DNA from 2 places in the Novosphingobium sp. genome. Region 2 is predicted to be linked to the other one. Evidence: predicted binding sites of a transcription regulator. Region 2 holds the regulator's gene; the other holds the start of a gene.
The links. The regulator LexA, encoded in region 2, represses DNA repair genes until DNA is damaged. The targets are predictions, from matches to a motif close to GTTCCNCNCTTGTTCT.

Region 1 (5,640 bases), 160 kb from region 2:
ATGCTGCCCACGCGGCCTAACCGTCCGTGGACGGAAACGCCCGAAAACTTCGACTACAAGAGCTTCATCACCCAGTTCGACGAGGTCGTGGCCGCGCAGGATCTGTGCGACGATGAGGAGCTGACCCGCCTGCGCGCCTATCTCGACGCGCAGTTGAAGGGGTTGCAGGGCGTGGTGACCAAGCTGGCCAACCGCTTGCAGCGCCGCCTGATGGCGCAGCAGAACCGCAGTTGGGACTTCGATCAGGATGAGGGCATGCTGGATGCCGCGCGTCTGGCCCGTGTGGTGGTCGCGCCGGGGCAGTCGCTCAGCTACAAGATCGAGCGGGACGTCGAGTTCAAGGATACGGTTGTCACGCTGCTGATCGACAATTCCGGATCGATGCGCGGGCGGCCGATTTCCATCGCGGCGATTTCGGCGGATGTGCTGGCGCGTACTTTGGAGCGTTGCGGCGTCAAGACCGAGGTGCTGGGCTTCACCACCAGCGCCTGGAAGGGCGGCAAGAGCCGGGAGCAGTGGCTGGCCGGTGGCAAGCCCGCTCATCCCGGTCGTCTCAATGACTTGCGGCACATTGTTTACAAAAAGGCTGATGAGCCCTGGCGCCGGGCGCGCAAGAATCTCGGCCTGATGATGCGCGAAGGCCTGCTCAAGGAAAACATCGACGGTGAGGCGCTGATCTGGGCGCATAACCGCATGCTGGCCCGGCAGGAGGACCGCCGCATCCTGATGGTGATCAGCGACGGCGCGCCGGTGGATGACAGCACGCTCAGCGTCAATGCGGCGGGCTATCTGGAAACCCATCTGCGCAAGGTGATCGAGTGGATCGAGAAGCAGTCGCCGGTGCAACTGGTGGCGATCGGCATCGGCCATGATGTGACGCGCTATTACCGCCGCGCTGTCACCATCATGGATGTCGAGCAGTTGGGCGGCACGATGATCGAGCAGTTGGCGGGGCTCTTCGAAGACGGTTGACGTTTTCGCCGCGCCTTGCCAACCGGCAGGGCTATGACTGACGCCACGCCCCTGAAGCTGTTCAACAGCCTGACCCGCCAGCTCGAAACCTTCGAGCCCGTCCACCCCGGCGAGGCGCGCGTCTATACCTGCGGGCCGACGGTCTACAACTATCCGCATATCGGCAATATGCGCGCCTATGTGTTTGCCGATGTGCTTGGAAGAGTGCTCAGCTTCAAGGGGTACAAGCTCTCGCATGTGATCAACATCACCGATGTGGGGCACCTTACCGACGATGCCGATGCGGGCGAGGACAAGATGGAAAAGATGGCCGCGAAAGAGGCCAAAAGCATCTGGGCCATCGCCGAGCATTACACGCAGGCCTATTGGGCCGACATCAAGGCGCTCAACATCCGCCAGCCGATGGAATGGTCGGTGGCGACGAAATATGTGCCCGCGATGATCGAGTTCGCGGAAAAGATCGCCCACAAGCACTGCTATGAACTGGAAAGCGGCCTCTATTTCGATGTCGCCAGCGTGGCGGACTATGGCCGCCTCGCTCGCGCCCATACCGAAGAGGGCGAGGGCCGCATCGAGGCCGTCGAGGGCAAGCGCAACGCCGCCGATTTCGCCATCTGGCGCAAGACCCCCGCCGGCGAGACGCGCCAGATGGAGTGGGATTCGCCCTGGGGTCGCGGCGCGCCGGGCTGGCATCTGGAATGCTCGGTGATGAGCGGGCAGTTGCTGGGCTTCCCCTTCGACATCCATACCGGCGGCATCGACCACCGCGAAATCCACCACCCCAACGAGATCGCGCAGAATCAGGCTTTCTGCTGCAGCGGCGGGCTCGACGTACCCGGCAATTCAGGCGCCAAGCTGTGGATGCACAACAATTTCCTCGTCGAGCGCAGCGGCAAGATGAGCAAGTCCTCGGGCGAGTTCCTCCGCCTGCAACTGCTGATCGACAAGGGCTATCACCCGCTGGCCTATCGCCTGATGTGCCTGCAGGCGCAGTATCGCAGCGAGCTGGAGTTCAGCTGGGAAGGCCTTGGTGCCGCTCTCACGCGCCTGAAGCGTCTGGTGATGGCTGTTGAGCAATTGCGCGCCCGCCTGAACGATGAGGGCGGCTCCGTGATCGAGGGCGCCGAGCCGGGGCCGAAGTTCGCCCCCTTGCGCGAAGCTTTCGCGGCGGCGGTCAGCGATGATCTGAACACGCCGATCGCGCTGACTCAGCTTGAGCAGGTCGTGGCGCTGAAAAAGGTCGATCTGGGCCAGAAGCTGGCGGTGATCGCGCAGATGGACGCGGTGCTGGGCCTGAATCTGATGGCTCTGACCCGCGCCGAATTGCGCCTGAAACCCAAGGCCGCGACCATCACCGAAGCCGAGATCGACGACGTGCTGGCCGCCCGCCGTCAGGCCCGCGCCGACAAGGATTTCGCCCAGTCCGACGCCCTGCGCGAGACCCTTGCCGCGCGTGGTGTGGAGGCCATGGATGGCGACCCGCTCGGCTGGGACTGGAAGCTGGAGGCGTAAAGCACGCTGTTGTCGCATCGTTTTTCGCGAAAAACCGGTTCCCACTTTTTCGCACGATGCTTTAAGAACACTCCCGGTTCCTGCCGGGAGTGTTCCTATGTCCACCGCCGTCTTCGCCAGTCTGCTGCTTGCCGCCGGGTCGCCCGGTTTCGCCGAGGGAGGCGCGCTCGATGCCGTGGTGAGCCAGATCTATGCGCCCTATCGCAACGGCACGCAGCGCCCTTACTGGAGCGCGCCGATCTACACATCCCAGACCCAGCAGCTTATCCGCGACTGGGAGCAGGTGCGCGGGCGCGGCAGCGATGATGTCTCCGAAACGGATATGCTCTGCGATTGTCAGGACTGGGATGCCGATGCATTCCATGTCGACACGATCAGCCGCCTGTTCACCGGGCCGGGGCGGGCGGTGATGCTGCTGCGCGTCTGGCAGACCAAGGGCGATCACAGCAATGTGCGGCTCTCTCTGGTGAAGGAGGGCAGCCGCTGGGCGGTCGAGGATATCGGCGATGCCGCTGCGGGCAGCAGCCTGCGTTCGGCCCTTGGCCGCGCCATGAGCAGGAAGGCGCGGCGCTAGGGGGGCAAGCCTCAGACCTCGCTGAGCAGCAGCAGGTCCGCCTCCACCACCATCAGCGGCTGAGGCTGGGTGACATGCGTCACCTCGCTGATCCCGGCGTCGGCCACCAGCTGGCCGGGCAGGGTGAAGTCGTGATCGGGCAGCAGGGCGATAAAGCCTTCACCCGCCGCAACCCCTTCCTGACCGGCAAAGGTCAGCGTGATGGTGTGGCGCGTGCCCGAAAAGGTCGCGCTGGCCCAGGGGCGCTCGGCATGGGACAGCAGTTCGGCCTCGGGGCCCGCCAGACGCGTCACCGCATCGAGCAGCCGCAGCGCCGGATCGCGGCGCCTTTTGCCCGAGGCGCCGCCGCCCGAATCGCCCGCCAGCACCGGTTTGCGCGCCGGGCCGGAAAACAGGCGGATCAGATCGCGCCCATGGCGGAAATCAAAGCGCATGATCGGCCTCCTTCTTCACGGCCTGGCTGTCGAGAAAGGCCTCGATGCGGCGGGCCATGGGCTCGCGCGGCACCCGGCCATTGCGCATGTCGGCGACCAGGCGCGGGTCATGCGCCACCAGCCTGCCGAATTTGGTCCACGGCATGCCGCTGTGGCGCAGGAACGTTTCGATCCGTCTGAGCAACATCAAAGCCCCCTTTCGTATGGGCGCCTGTGGTGGAGCCCGAATCAATAATGTTCGCTAAATGTTCCATTCGAAGTCCTACTTGTCTAGGATATTTCCTATGGTAGATTGGCGCCATGCATGATGCCGATCCTCGCAGCCGTCTGGTCACACTGGCCGCAGAGCGCGGCACCAGCCTTGCCGCCCTGTCCGCGCTGATTGGCCGAAATCCGACCTATCTCCAGCAGTTTGTCCGCAAGGGCAGCCCGCGCAAGCTGGAGGAAGGCGACCGCAGGACACTGGCCCGCTTCTTCGGCATTTCCGAGAAGGAGCTGGGCGGCATGGAGGATAAATCCTCTGCTTCCGGCGGCAAGCGTGAAGCCTCGGTCTGGATCGATGTGCCGCGCCTTGCGCTCGATGCTTCCGCCGGGCCGGGGGCTCTGGCCGGGCGGGAGCAGGCCTTTGGGCATATGCGTTACAGGCGCCAGTGGTTGCGCGGGCAGGGGCTCGATCCGGCCTGGCTCTCGACCATCGCCGTCTCGGGTGATTCGATGGAGCCGCTGCTGCATGATGGCGATGAAATTCTTGTCGATCAGCGCCCGAACGGCTGGCGCGACGGGGTGCATGTGCTGCGGCTGGGCGACACGCTGCTGGTCAAGAAGCTGAGTTTCGAGCGGCCGGGGCATCTGCGTATCATCAGCGAGAACCGGCTCTATGCCCCCTATGAGCTGCCGCTCGACGAGGTGGCGATCGTGGGGCGCGTGGTGTGGAAAAGCGGGCGGGTTTAAGCCCGCCCGCCCCGGCGTTTACTTCGTCCAGCTTGCCAGCCAGTCGGCCAGCGCCTGCGGGCTCATATGGCGCGCGTCGGACAGGGCCGTTTCATGGCCGGGGTTCAGCACCTTGCGGGTCTTGGGATCGATGATCAGTGCGGCGGGCACGCCCTTGGGGCGTGGCGGTTGGCCATAACTGGCCCAGATGTCGAGATTCTTGGTGTAGCGGCCCACATCGATGGTCACCTCGACATAGTGCTTCTCCACGAAGGCCTTCACCTCGGGCAGCTCGATGGTGCCGGCCAGCACGCGGCAGTCCGGGCACCAGTTGCCGCCGAAATCGAGCAGCAGCAGCTTGTGCTCCTTTTTCGCCTTGGCCGTGGCCTTGGCGACATCGGCCTTGGCATCGGCGTTCTCGTCATAGGGCAGGGGCAGCGGCTGTTTAAGCTGGTCGAAGCTGCCGATGGCGACATGCGGCGCCGGGGCGGCCAGAGCGGGGGCGGCGGTGCAGGCAAGGGCAATGGCAGCAAGAGCAAGGCGCATTCGGTAAAATCCCAACCAAAAGAGTTGAGTTTTTATAGGCCGTGTCCGGGGATGTGCAATGCCCTTTGCGCCTATCACTTTCGCGGCTATTCCCCGATCTTATGGCCACCAATCCTACCAAGCCCGAACCGCCCCTTCGCGCGGCGATCATTCCTGTCACCGCCTTCCAGCAGAATTGCTCGCTGATCTGGTGCACCAAAACGATGCGCGGCGCGCTGGTCGATCCGGGCGGCGATCTCGACAAGTTGAAGGCGGGCGTCGTCAGGGCGGGTGTCACGCTGGAAAAGCTGCTCGTCACCCATGGGCATATGGACCATTGCGGTCTGGCCGGCGTGCTGGCCGAGGAGCTGGGCCTGCCGCTGGAAGGGCCGCATGAGGGCGACCGCTTCTGGATCGAGGGTCTCGACGATCCCAACACCCGCATGGGGCTGGAAGGCAAGAGCTTCGAGCCGACCCGCTGGCTGCAGGATGGCGACACCGTCACCGTGGGCGAGCTGACCCTGGATGTGATTCACTGCCCCGGCCATACGCCCGGCCATGTGGTGTTCTTTCACGAACCGTCACGGCTGGCGATCGTGGGGGATGTGATCTTTCAGGGCTCGATCGGGCGGACCGATTTTCCCAAGGGCAACCATCAGCAGTTGCTCGATTCGATCACCGAAAAATTGTGGC
Region 2 (5,640 bases):
GCCGATCTCACCCATCTCGACGCTCAGGGCCATGCCCGCATGGTCGATGTGGGCGGCAAGGCGGAAACCAGACGCCTCGCCATCGCGGAAGGCCGCATCCTGATGGGCCCGGAAGCGCTGGAGGCGATCCGCGACGGCGCGATCCCCAAAGGCGATGTGCTGGCCGCCGCCCGCATCGCCGGGATCATGGCCGCCAAGAAGGTCGGCGATCTGATCCCGCTGTGCCATCCGCTGCCTTTGGATGCCGTCAGCGTGGACTTCGCCTTTGAAGATGACGCCTTGCGCTGCACCGCCAGCGCCAGCCTGACGGGCAAGACCGGCGTAGAGATGGAGGCGCTGACCGCCGTCTCGGTCGCCCTGCTGACGGTCTATGACATGGCCAAGGCCGTGGACAAGGCGATGGGAATCACCGGCATCCGCCTGATCGAGAAACACGGCGGCAAATCGGGCTCATGGTACGCGCCGGGCAGGCAGGCCTGATGCCGCCCCTCCCATTGGCCGAGGCGCAGCAAAAGCTGCTGGCCACCATCACGCCGCTGCCGATTGAAACCCTGCCCATCGAACAGGCTGCCGGGCGCTGGCTGGCGGAACCTCTGACGGCGCAGCGTACCCAGCCCGCCGCCGATCTCTCCGCGATGGACGGCTACGCTCTGCGTGCCGAGGATCTGCCCGGCCCATGGCGCGTGGCCGGCGAAAGCGCGGCGGGCCACCCATGGCCTCACCCCGTCCAGCCCGGTGAGGCAATCCGCATCGCCACCGGCGCCCTGATGCCCCAGAGCGCCGACGCCATGGTGCTTCAGGAAGATGTGACCCGCAATGGCGACCACCTGATCCTGACCGGCGATGCGCCCAATCCTCCCGGTCGCCATATCCGTCGCGCGGGGCTGGATTTCTCGCAGGGCGCGCCCTTGCTGCCCGCCGGAACCCGCCTCGGCCCGGCGCAGATCGCGCTGGCCATCTCGGGCGGTCATGGCAGCGTGGCCGTGCGCCGCCTGCCCCGCGTCACCATCATCGACAGCGGCGACGAGTTGGTGCCGCCCGGCGCGCGCGTGCTGCCGCATCAGATCCCCGCCAGCAATGGCGCGATGCTGGCCGCGATGGTCGGCGCTCTGGGCGCCGAGGTGACGCGCATCGGTCCTGTGCGAGACGATCTTTCCGCACTGGTCGCCGCTCTGGACGCCGCTGGCGAGGCCGATCTCATCGTCACCTCGGGCGGCGCTTCGGTGGGGGATCACGACCTGATCCGCCCGGCCCTGGAAGCATGGGGCGCGCAGCTCGCTTTCTGGCGCGTGGCGATGCGCCCAGGCAAACCCTTGATGCATGCGCAGCGCGGCGGGCTCCATGTGCTGGGCCTGCCGGGCAATCCGGTCTCGGGGCTGGTCTGCGGGCAGCTTTTCCTGCTGCCGATGCTGCGCGCGATGATGGGCGCGAGCGATGTTCTGCCCCGCAAGGTCAGCGCCCGGCTGACAGCCCCCGTGCCCGCAGGCGGCAAGCGGCAGGAGTTTCTGCGCGGGGCCTGGGATGGCGAAGAGGTCACCCCCAACCCCATGCGCGACAGCAGCGCTCTGGCGGCGATGGCGGCGAGCAATTGCCTGATCGACCGCCCGATCAATGCCGAAGCCGCCGAAACGGGCGCAATTGTGGGAATTTATCTGCTGGACACGCATTCCCTCGCTTGACGGCTGAAAAATTGTTGCATAAATGTTCCTTGTTCGTTCGAGAACGGAACGGCAGGAAGGACATCCGCATGCTCACCCGCAAGCAGCACGAATTGCTCCGCTTTATCCAGGTCCGGCTGGAGGAAGATGGCGTGTCCCCCTCTTTCGAGGAAATGAAGGAAGCGCTCGACCTCAAGTCGAAATCGGGCGTTCATCGGCTGATTTCCGCGCTGGAGGAACGTGGCTTTATCCGCCGCCTGCCCAACCGCGCCCGCGCGCTCGAAGTGCTGCGCCAGCCTGAGGATGTGACCGGTGGCCAGCGCGGCGTTGCTGCGGCTGCCCCGCGTGCCACCCCCGCCCCCGCTGCGCCGCTGGCCCGCCCCGCCGCACTGTCTCCGGCACCGGTGGCGGCGCCCCGCCCCGCCAATGACGTGATCGAGATCCCGCTGCACGGCCGTATCGCCGCCGGTGTGCCGATCGAGGCGCTGGAAGGGCAATCGACCTTGCCGGTGCCTGCTGCCCTGCTGGGCGCGGGCGACCATTATGCGCTTGAGGTGTCTGGCGATTCGATGGTCGAGGCCGGCATTTTCGACGGCGATCTGGCGCTGATCCGCCGCACCGAAATCGCCCGCGATGGCGAAATCGTGGTGGCGCTGGTGCGCGGCGAGGAAGCGACGCTGAAGTATCTGCGCCGCGATGGCGGGATGATCCGCCTCGATCCCGCCAATGCGACCTATCAGCCGCAATATTACCGCCCCGGCGAGGTGCAGGTGCAGGGCAAGCTGGCCGGACTGCTGCGCCGCTATCATTGATGGGCAGGGTTGGGAGAGGCTTTTCCAACCCTGGACATGGTTTGATCGGGGCTGGGAGGAGATCGGTTTTGATCTGGCCTCGGATCGGCTCTTGATGCGAACCGCGCTTCATCGGGAGCATGCTCCCATAAGGCGGAGCCCAACCTCAGACCACTCCTGCCAAACCCACGCTCAGGGGCTGTTCTCCTCCTCGCGCGGCAGACGATGCGGCGCGCGCCACCATGGATGGGCGCCCATCGATTGGGCCACGGTGGTCACGCTTAAATGCTCCAGATCCAGTGCCAGTCCGCCACTCCGCAGCAACGCGGCGCGATCGGCCTTGATCAATCTGGGGCGGCACGCGCCATAGAGCTTCTCCGGCGCGACAACGATATCGGCCTGAGCGCAGGCCTGCTCCCATGGCACGGGCTCCGCGTCTCCCTTGCCGCGCGCAATCAGCAGACGCCAGCGCCGCCCGCCCCGGTCGAGATCGAGAGCACAAAAGCCTTCCGAACAACGCGCGCCCTGCCATGTCGCCAGCGGCGTCACCGGGCCTGACAGCCCTGCGGACTCCAGCATCGCCTCGCCAGTGCGGCCACCTTGCCCATCGCGCAGGATCACCAGCGCGCGGCCCGCAATGCCGGTGATGCCGACGTTCCTGCCATCACCGGAGATCAGCACATCGGGCGGCTGCAGCCATGTCAGCGAGACAATCGCCACCAGCGCAGGCACCAGCCCCCACAGCCTCACCCGCCCATGCCACAGCGCCAGCCACAGCATGCCGCCGACAAACAGCCCATAGCGCCATGCGTCCATCGCGGGCATCACCGTCACCGAGGCGGGCCGCTCCGCCGTCCAGCGCGCGATGGCCAGCAGCAGGTCCAGCGATTGCCCGCAAACCCACCACGCAGGCGCCCCCGCCCCCACCAGATCCAGCGCCAGCCCCAAAGCAATCGCGGGCATCGACACAAAGGTGGTCAGCGGAATAGCCACCAGATTGGCCATCGAGCCATAGACCCCGGCACGGTGGAAATAGAACAGCGCCACCGGCATCAGCGCCAGATCAATCACCATGCCCGCCAGCAGGATCATCGCCAGATGGCGCGCCAAGCGCTGCCACCAGCCCTCCTCACGCGGGGCCAGAAAGGCGCGGACCGGCGCGCAATCATGCAGCACCACCAGCGCCAGCACCGAACCGAAGCTCATCTGGAAGCTGGGGCCGATCACCGCCTCGGGCCACAGCAGCATGGTGCAGATCGCCGCCACCGCCAGCAAGCGCACCGTGAAAGGCTGCCGCCCCAGCGCCAGCGCCGCCAGCACCAGCAAGGCCCCCAGCACCGACCGCACCGTGGGCACCTGAGCCCCCGTCAGCAGCGTGTAGAAAATCCCTGCCGCCCCGCCAAAAGCGCTGGCCAGCAGCGGCAGGCGCACCCTCAAGGCCAGCCACGGAAGCAGCGCCAGCAGCCGGATCGCCAGCACATAAACTCCGGCGATCACCGCGCTGACATGCAGCCCGCTCACCGACAGCAGGTGAGTCAGCCCCGAATCGCGCATCGCCTGCTCGTCGGAGGCCGGGATGCCGCCCCGGTCTCCGCTGGCAAAGGCGGCCGCGATGCCTCCCGCCGGTCCGGCCACGCGCGAACGCACGTGATCGGCCAGCGCATGGCGCATGCGGGCCAGCCATGAGTCGCCGGGCGCGGGCGATATCACTTTCACCGGACCGAGTACTGTCCCGGTGGCGGCCACACCATCGAACCATGCCGCGCGGGCCGCGTCATAGCCGCCGGGCAGCATGGGCGCGGCGGGCGGCATCAGCCTTGCTCGCAGTTGCACCACGGCGCCTTCGGTCAGCCCCGGCTGGTCGCGCCCTTCAGGCATGGAGAGTCGCGCCAGAATGGGCCGCCCGCTGCCCGGCTCGGCAAAGGCCAGTTCAAGGCGCAGGCGGTGCTCGGCGGGCTGGGCATAGCGGTCCATCACGCGGGCGGTGATGCGCGGGGTCATCGGCTGGACGATGGCAGGCGTACCGACCATGGCGGATTTCGCCCAGATCAGGCCGCACCCCGCCGCCACGGCCAGCCCCATGCTCATCAGGGCGGCACGCAGATGGCCCAGCGAAACCCCCTGCAACAGCGCCGCAAGCCCTGCCCCCCCCTATACCAAAGGCCAGCACACCATACCAAAGCCAGGCATTGGCAAGCACGAACCACAGGCCTATGCCTCCGCCCAACCCCACGGCCAGCCATGGAAGGCGGTCCGGTCCGGCCTCGTTCAGAAAGTGTTCAAGCCGCAAGGCAGTGCTGGACAAGATCGCGCCGCTGGTCCTATGGCCGTGTTGCAATGCAGCGCCCGCATCGCGCCATAAGCGCGGGGCGCCAGAACGTAGCCCGATGGTGATGCCCGAGCGGCTGGCCATAGGGGGGTAGAGTGACAGGAAGGATGAGTGAATGGCAAGTGTTGGCGTGAACGGTGATGGCTCGGCCACGGATGGCCAGATCATCGCGCGCCCTGTTGTCACCCGTTTCGCGCCCTCTCCCACCGGCTATCTGCATATCGGCGGGGCGCGCACGGCCCTTTTCAACTGGCTTTACGCGCGTGCCAATGGGGGAAAATACCTCTTGCGCATCGAGGATACCGACCGCGCCCGCTCGACCGAGCCCGCGATCGAGGCGATCTTCGATGGTCTGAACTGGCTGGGCCTGGGCGGCGATGAGGCCCCCGTCTTCCAGTTCGCGCGTTCCGATCGTCATGCGCAGGTTGCCGCGCGGCTGCTCGATTCGGGCCATGCCTATCGCTGCTATCTGACGCAGGAAGAGCTGGCCGCCCGCCGCGAGGCTGCCGCTGCCGAGAAGCGTCCTTTCCGCGTCGTCTCCGAATGGCGCGATGCCTCGCCGGACCAGTGGCCCGAGGGCAAGTCCTATGTGGTGCGTGTCAAGGCTCCCCGCGACGGCGAGGTGACCATCTCCGACCGCGTGCAGGGCGACGTCACCGTCGCCAATGCCGAGCTGGACGATTTCGTTATCCTGCGCTCGGACGGCACGCCGACCTATATGCTGGCCGTGGTGGTGGACGACCATGACATGGGCGTGACCCATGTGATCCGCGGCGACGACCACCTGAACAACGCCTTCCGCCAGTTGGTCATCATCCGCGCGATGCAGACAATCGAGGGCGGCTGGGAAGACCCGGTCTAC

Region 1: the regulator LexA is predicted to act here: its motif matches at 3,729-3,744, upstream of ABDW49_RS12940 (S24 family peptidase).

The regions. Positions count from the first base shown of each region.
Region 1 is NZ_JBCNLP010000001.1:2,798,938-2,804,577, reverse strand. Features, by position in the region: gene cobT (cobaltochelatase subunit CobT) at 1-972, shown strand, start outside; gene cysS (cysteine--tRNA ligase) at 1,006-2,484, shown strand; gene ABDW49_RS12955 (DUF3828 domain-containing protein) at 2,582-3,058, shown strand; gene ABDW49_RS12950 (hypothetical protein) at 3,070-3,492, opposite strand; gene ABDW49_RS12945 (hypothetical protein) at 3,482-3,679, opposite strand; gene ABDW49_RS12940 (S24 family peptidase) at 3,793-4,443, shown strand; gene ABDW49_RS12935 (thioredoxin family protein) at 4,462-4,968, opposite strand; gene ABDW49_RS12930 (MBL fold metallo-hydrolase) at 5,070-5,640, shown strand, end outside.
Region 2 is NZ_JBCNLP010000001.1:2,963,200-2,968,839, forward strand. Features, by position in the region: gene moaC (cyclic pyranopterin monophosphate synthase MoaC) at 1-480, shown strand, start outside; gene glp (gephyrin-like molybdotransferase Glp) at 480-1,679, shown strand; gene lexA (transcriptional repressor LexA) at 1,748-2,470, shown strand; gene ABDW49_RS13740 (ComEC/Rec2 family competence protein) at 2,642-4,576, opposite strand; gene gltX (glutamate--tRNA ligase) at 4,894-5,640, shown strand, end outside.